Regions from separate parts of the Kitasatospora sp. NPDC089797 genome, predicted to be linked through region 1. Evidence: riboswitches for the same ligand, from Rfam matches in the RefSeq annotation. Region 1 holds a riboswitch; each other region holds the start of a gene.
The links. Region 1 has a riboswitch for cobalamin ahead of AB0O91_RS40120 (ABC transporter substrate-binding protein). Riboswitches for the same ligand answer to the same signal wherever they lie in the genome.
Positions count from the first base shown of each region.

Region 2: it holds a riboswitch for cobalamin, as region 1 does, so the genes downstream of both, AB0O91_RS08405 (iron ABC transporter permease) here and AB0O91_RS40120 (ABC transporter substrate-binding protein) in region 1, are expected to answer to the same signal.
Region 3: it holds a riboswitch for cobalamin, as region 1 does, so the genes downstream of both, AB0O91_RS37400 (CbtB-domain containing protein) here and AB0O91_RS40120 (ABC transporter substrate-binding protein) in region 1, are expected to answer to the same signal.

Region 1 is NZ_JBFBGS010000090.1:9,450-11,704, forward strand. Features, by position in the region: gene AB0O91_RS40115 (iron chelate uptake ABC transporter family permease subunit) at 1-356, opposite strand, end outside; gene AB0O91_RS40120 (ABC transporter substrate-binding protein) at 353-1,408, opposite strand; cobalamin riboswitch at 1,428-1,633, opposite strand; gene AB0O91_RS40125 (GNAT family N-acetyltransferase) at 1,709-2,255, opposite strand, start outside.
Region 2 is NZ_JBFBGS010000008.1:66,523-68,777, forward strand. Features, by position in the region: gene AB0O91_RS08400 (ABC transporter ATP-binding protein) at 1-260, opposite strand, end outside; gene AB0O91_RS08405 (iron ABC transporter permease) at 257-1,309, opposite strand; cobalamin riboswitch at 1,404-1,543, opposite strand; gene sodN (superoxide dismutase, Ni) at 1,633-2,028, opposite strand; gene sodX (nickel-type superoxide dismutase maturation protease) at 2,212-2,255, shown strand, end outside.
Region 3 is NZ_JBFBGS010000070.1:12,065-14,319, forward strand. Features, by position in the region: gene AB0O91_RS37395 (CbtA family protein) at 1-857, opposite strand, end outside; gene AB0O91_RS37400 (CbtB-domain containing protein) at 884-1,072, opposite strand; cobalamin riboswitch at 1,139-1,262, opposite strand; gene cobF (precorrin-6A synthase (deacetylating)) at 1,435-2,196, shown strand; gene folP (dihydropteroate synthase) at 2,169-2,255, opposite strand, start outside.

The sequences.
Region 1 (2,255 bases):
CCGGCGGCGGCCCCCTCCGAGATCCCGAGCAGGAACGGATCGGCCAGGTCGTTCCCGGTCAGCGTCTGCAGCACCGCACCGCAGACCGCGAGGCCGGCGCCGGTGGCGGCCGCCCCGAGGACCCGGGGGAGCCGCAGCTGCCAGACGATCTGGTCGTCCAGCAGGGTCACGTGCGGGTCGGTCAGCCCGAGCCGGCGCAGCACCACGTCGATCACCGTCGGGAGCGGCTCGGGCTGCGAGCCCACGGCCAGGCCGAGCAGCACGGTGGCCAGCAGCAGGGCCGCCCCGACGGTCAGGGCCGCCGTCGCGCGACCCGGACCGGCCGGCCGCACGGCGGGGCGGGGCGCGGAGGTCATGACGCCGGGTGCAGTCGGCCCAACCCGGCGGACACCTTGGCGGCACCGTCGGCGAGCCGCACACCGGGTGTCGACTCCGAGAACGGCACCACCACGAAGGCCTTGCGCTGCACGGCGCCGAGCTTGCTCAGCACAGGGTCGTTCTCCAGGTAGTCGATCTTGGACTGGGCGGTGTCCCAGCCGGCGTCCGCGACCACGATGGCGTCCGGGTCCGCCGCGACGACCTTCTCCCAGCTCACGGTCTGCCAGCCGCCGGGCAGGTCCGCGAAGACGTTGCGGGCACCCACCGCGTCGAGCACCAGCTGGGGTCCGCCGTGCCCGGCGCCGACGAACGGCGTCTTGGTGTCCGAGTCGAACCACAGGACCTTGAGGTCCTTGCCCGCGGCCGTCGCCTTGAACTGCGCCAGCTGCTCCTCCTGCCGGTGCTGGACCTCGGCCGCCCGCTCCGGGACGCCGAAGACCTTGGCGACGTCGTTCAGTTCGCCCCACGCCGCCTGCCACGTCGTCGGCGGCACCTGGCTCTTGTCCGAGCAGCCGAACGGGGACACGTACGACGCGATGCCCTGGCCGCGCAGCTCCTCCCGGGTGCCCGCGACCTTGTCGGTGTAGGCGCTGGCGTAGGAGGCGTACAGGAAGTCGGGACGGGCCGCGAGGAGCTTCTCCTTGGTCGGGTACTTCTCGGAGAGCACCGGGACGGAGTCGTAGGCGGCCTTCCACTGGTCCGGCACGGCGTCGTCGAGGTAGGCGGTGCCGGCCATCCGGGACTGCAGGCCGAGGGCCAGGGCCACCTCGGTGGCGCCCTGGTTGAGCGTCACCAGCCGGGCGGGCGGTGCGCTCACCGTCACGGTGGTCCCGCAGTTGTCCACGCTGACCGGTGCGGCGCTCCCGGTCGCCCCGGCGGAGGCGCTCGGCGCGGGGGCGCCCGCGCAGGCGCCGAGCACGCCGACGGACAGCAGGACGGCGACCGCCCGGCCGACCCGCAGCGGGCCGGAGGGACGGGTGGAACCGGTGGGACGTATCGATCGGGCCGGGTACGGCAGACCGCTGGGCACGTGTTCTCCAAAACCCTCGTGGAACATGTCGCGCCGTGGCCGGTCTCCTGGCTTCCGCATCGACGCGCCGCAGCCGACCTTCCCGGGCGGTTCCTGTGGACCGCCCAGTGGCCCCGACCGCTGGGGGAGCCGGTCGGCGAGGGCCGCGACACTCCGCGGCAACAGTGGCGAGGGCCGCACCGGACTTCGACCGGTTTCCCGTACACCACGGCCTTGGCAAGGTATCAGGCGTGGTCAGCGCGGTTCCGCCCGGTGCGGCGCCGGGGGCCGGGGCGCCGCACCGGGCGGTCCGGTCCGGGGTCAGCGTGCGGAGAGGACCAGGCGGCGGCTGGTGTTCCGGTAGCCGGTGCGGGCGAAGGCGGCGGCCATCGGGGTGTTGGTGAGGTCGGTGTCGGCCAGGATCCGGGTGGCGGCGGCCTCGGTGGCGAGGATGCGGGTGATCCCGGCCAGGATGTCGTCGGCGTAGTGGTGGCCGCGGTGCTCCGGGAGGACGCCGAGGTAGCCGACGACGGGGGCGGCGTGGTTGCGGGAGGGGATGCCGAAGCCGACCGGCTCGCCGCCGGGGGTGCGGGCGACCCGCCACCAGGAGCGGTCGCCGGGCATGGTGTCGCGGTAGAAGGCGACGTCGGCCCGGGCCTGGGCCTCGGCGCCGAGGCGTTCGGCCTCCTTGCGGGTGTCGGTGTCCAGGGTGTCGACCAGGACCCGGCGGAACAGCTCGACGAAGACCTCGTCGTCGGGCTCCGGCTGGAGGAGCAGACGGCCGGACGGCTCCGGGACGCCGGCCGGGGGCGTCCACTCGAAGCGCAGGCGTTCCAGGCTCACCGGGAGGCCGGCCCGGCCGGCCGCG
Region 2 (2,255 bases), on a different contig from region 1:
TGGGTCAGCGCGGCCACCCGGCGGGCCGACTCGCGGGCGGTGAGCGCGTGCAGGTCCTCGCCGTCCAGCCGGACCGCCCCGCCGGCCGGCCGCAGCACCCGGTAGACGCAGCGCAGCAGGGTCGACTTGCCGCTGCCGTTCGGGCCGATCAGCCCGACCACCTGGCCGGCCGCGGCCGTCAGGCTCACCTCGTGGACCAGCCGGGTGCCGGCCAGCTCCACCGAGACGCCGTCGACGCTCAGGTCCTCGGCGGCGCTCATCGCCGGCCCCCGAAGGCCTGGCCGCGGCGGCGCATCATCAGCAGGAAGGCGGGCACCCCGAGCACCGCGGTGAACACCCCGACGGGCAGTTCGGCGGGCGCCAGCAGGGTGCGCGAGGCGATGTCCACCCAGACCAGCAGCAGCGCGCCGGCGAGCGGCGCGATCGCCAGCACCCGGCGGTGTCCGGCGCCGACCAGCATCCGGGCCAGGTGCGGCATCAGCAGCCCGACGAAGCCGATCGCCCCGCTGACCGCGACCACGGTGCCGGTGACGGCGGCGGTCACCACGAACAGCTCCCGGCGCAGCCGCTCCGGGTCCACGCCGAGCGAGGCGGAGGTCTCGTCGCCCATCGCGAGCGCGTCCAACCGCCCGGCGGCGCAGGCGAGGTAGGCCACCCCGGCCAGGACGGCGCAGGCGGCGATCGGCACCTTGCCCCAGGTGGCGCCGCCGAGGCTGCCGAGCAGCCACATCATGGCGTCCCGGGCGGCCTCCGCGTTGTCCGAGGAGAAGACCATCAGGGTGGTCAGGGCGGAGAAGCCGTAGGAGAGCGCGGTGCCGGTGAGCACCAGCCGCAGCGGGGTGAGCCCGTACGCGGTGCGGGCGGTGAGGTAGACCAGCACCATGGCGAGCAGTGCGGAGCCGAAGGCGGAGACGGAGATCGCCCACACCCCGAGCGAGGCGAAGGCGCCGAGCAGCAGGACGGCGTTGGCGCCGACGGCCGCGCCGGAGGAGATGCCGAGCACGAAGGGGTCGGCGAGGGCGTTGCGCACCAGCGCCTGGACGGCGACCCCGGTGGCGGCCAGTCCGCCGCCGACCACGGCGGCCAGCACGGTGCGCGGCAGCCGGAGCTCCCAGACGATCGCGTACGCCGCCGCCTCGCTCGCGTCCAGCCGGCCGCCGGTCAGTCCCGCGCCCAGGAGCCGTAGCACGTGGGGGAGTTCGATCCCGGAGGCGCCGAACGCGACGCCGCAGACCAGGGAGATCAGCAGGGCGACGGCGAGTCCGACGGCGAGCGGGACGGTCGGTATTCGGCGAACGGGGTCACTCACGGGCGGTCGCGCCTTGCCTCGGGCCGCGGGTGTGCCGGGGCGGGCGCCGGCCGGGGCGGGCCCGGGCGCCTTCCCCTCGCGGTCCACGGCGAGTTGTCGGGAGTCCAGCGGCCGAGGGTGATCGGGCTGACGCGGTCGCTCGGACCGCGCTCACCGTTGCGGGTCAGCGCCGGATTCGCACCGGACTTCCCCCTCGGACGCCCAGGCAGCATAACAGCCGCTCAGGGCAGGCAACCCTTACCGGGGGCGGATCGCACGTGGACGCACGACCGCCCCCGTCCGCACGGTGCGGACGGGGGCGGCCGGGTGGCGACGCGTCAGGCTCAGGCCTGCTTGGTCTCCCAGAAGATCTTGTCGACCTCGGCGATCAGGTCCAGCAGGGCCTGGCCGGTGGCCGGGTCGGTGGACGCCTTGGCGGCCGAGGCGGCCTTCAGGGTGTCGTTGATCAGCTGGTGCAGCTGCGGGTACTTCTCGAAGTGCGGGGCCTTGAAGTAGTCGCTCCACAGCACCGAGATGTGGTGCTTGACGGCCTCGGCGCGCTGCTCCTTGATGATGATGGCGCGGGCGCGGAAGTGCGGGTCCTCGTTGGCCTGGTACTTCTCCTGGGTGGCCTTGACCGACTCGGCCTCCAGCTTGGCCTGCGCCGGGTCGTAGACACCGCAGGGCAGGTCGCAGTGGGCGTGGGCGGTGGCGCGCGGTGCAAACAGACGAGAGAACATGGGAGTCCTTCCTTAGATCGTCTTCCCGCGCCCGAGACTACCCTTCCGGCCTCGGGGTTTCGCGGTCGGAGGGTGGGCCTAGGGCGAAAGACGGACCCGGAACCGGGGTAATCCGGGCATCGAACGGAGGGGGGTCCGTACGGCAGACTGGGGGCGGTCGGTCCCGTTCCGGGAGGAGGAGTCGTGGCGCGGAGCACGGAGCCGAACGGCGGTGCGGGGGGCGGCCC
Region 3 (2,255 bases), on a different contig from region 1:
ACCGGCTCGGGTCCGGCCTCGGCCGGGGCGGTGGCCTCGGCGCGGCTCCTGAGCAGGCGCTCGGCCATCGGCCCGAAGAGCAGGCCCAGCGTGCCCCACAGCAGCAGCTGCGCGGCCACCGAGTAGAAGCGGAACTCGAACAGGGTGTCCGCCGGGAAGCCCGGGTAGACGATGGCGCCCTTGTCGTCGGTCAACGGCAGCGGGGTCTCCGTCGCGTGGTGACCGAACTGCTGGACGTTGTCGGCGAGTTCACCGAGCGGGGGGAGCACCGCCATGACGATGCCGATCGCCACGGCGAAGGCGCCGGCCGCCAGCAGGGTGGCGTTCCAGTTCCCGAACCGGGCCTGGAGGCGCTTGCCGAGCCAGACCGCCAGGACGAGGAACACGATCGAGCAGACGACCATGCCCAGGTACAGGTTGCCGCGGTCCCGGATGGTCTCCGGGTGCCCGATGGCCGGCGGGTTGGCGGGGTACTTGATGAACGGGACGAAGTACAGGCCGAGGAAGCCGCCGAGCGCCACCAGCATCGCCAGGGTGCGCGGGCGGAGCCGGCCGGTGCGGCCCAGGCAGACGGTGTAGGCGATCGCGAACAGCGCGCCCATCGCCGTGCCGAACAGGATCATGCCGACGCCGATGCCGACGTTGGCCTGGACGGTGCGGCTGAAGATGTCCGGTCCGCCCATGTCCATCGGCAGTCCGGCGGCCTTGTCCAGCAGTCCCTGCGCGTCGTCGCGTCCGCTCTCGTACTCGATCGCCGCGTTGATCTGCGGCTCCGCGAAGATCCGGGCGAAGACGAAGGCGAGCAGGCCGGCCACTGCGCCGGCGAGGACGCCGCGCAGGATGAGTCTCTTCTCCATGTCGGGTGGTTCGCTGCTTCCGGTCGTCAGTGGCAGGGGAAGCCGAGGAAGTGCCGCGAGTCGTGGACGAACTCGTGGATGTGCATGTCCTTGCCGAACACGGAGTAGGCGCCCTGGTCGACGCCGATGAAGTAGTAGACGGCCAGCGCGATGAGAGCGGTGACGACGAGCCAGGCGACCGCCTTGGACGCCGGCACCACGACCGGGACGGGCAGGGCGGAGGGCCCGGGCATACTGGTGCTCACAGTTGAGCCTCCTTCGGGGATCGTGCGTCCCGTTCTCGTTGGGGCGGACGTGATGGCGTCGTATCTGACTCACGGGCCGCCCGGAGGAGGGCCCGCTCACAGTGGCGCGACCGTGCCGGAGTCCCACCGGCTTCCTTACGCCATCACTACGTCCGGTAGGTTAGGCCCGCCCCGGGGGGCCGTCAATCGCCCCGATCCGCCCGGGAGCCCAGCGTGCGGAAGGTCACGTCCCCGTCGCCGGACCGGTCCACGCCGTGCGCGCGGGCCCCGGACGCCGCAGGTCAGGGCGGTCCGCGGACGATCCGCCCGGCGGCATCCGGCAGAATCGCGGTATGCGGCAGATCATCGTCATCGGCATCGGTGCGGGCGACCCGGACCACCTCACCCTCCAAGCGGTCAAGGCCTTCGCCCGCACCGACGTCTTCCTCCTCCTCGACAAGAACCAGCAGCGCCAGGACCTGATGCACCTGCGCCGCCGGATGATCGAGGAGCACGGCCGGCCCGGCCACCGGGTGGTCGAGGTGCCGGACGCCGAGCGCGACCGCACCACCCCCGCCTACACCGAGGCGGTCCACGACTGGCGGCGCCGCCGGGCCGAGCTGGTCGGCCGGCTGGTCGCCGAGCACCTGGGCCCGGACGAGACCGGCGCGCTGCTGGTCTGGGGCGACCCGAGCCTCTACGACAGCGTGACCGCCGTCCTGGACGAGGTGCTGGCCACCGAGCCGGACGCCTTCGCGTACCGGGTCGTGCCCGGGATCAGCAGCGTCTCGGTGCTCGCCGCCCAGCACCGCACCACCCTCACCCGGGTCGGCCGACCGGTGCGGATCACCACCGCCCGCCGGCTGGCCGCCGAGGGCTTCGGCCCGGGCAGCGAGGACGCGGTGGTGATGCTGGACGGGCAGGCGGCCCTCACCGGCCTCGACCCCGAGGGCGTGCACGTGCACTACGGCGCCTACCTGGGCGGCCCGGACGAGATCCTGGTCTCCGGCCCGCTCGCCGAGGCCGCCCCGGAGATCGCCCGGCTGCGCGGGGAGGCCCGCGAGCGCAAGGGCTGGATCATGGACACCTACCTGCTGCGCCGTACCGAGGACTGACCGGCGGGCGACCGGGACGCGCGCAGGGCCGCCTCCAGCCGTACCGCGTCCGCGGTCGC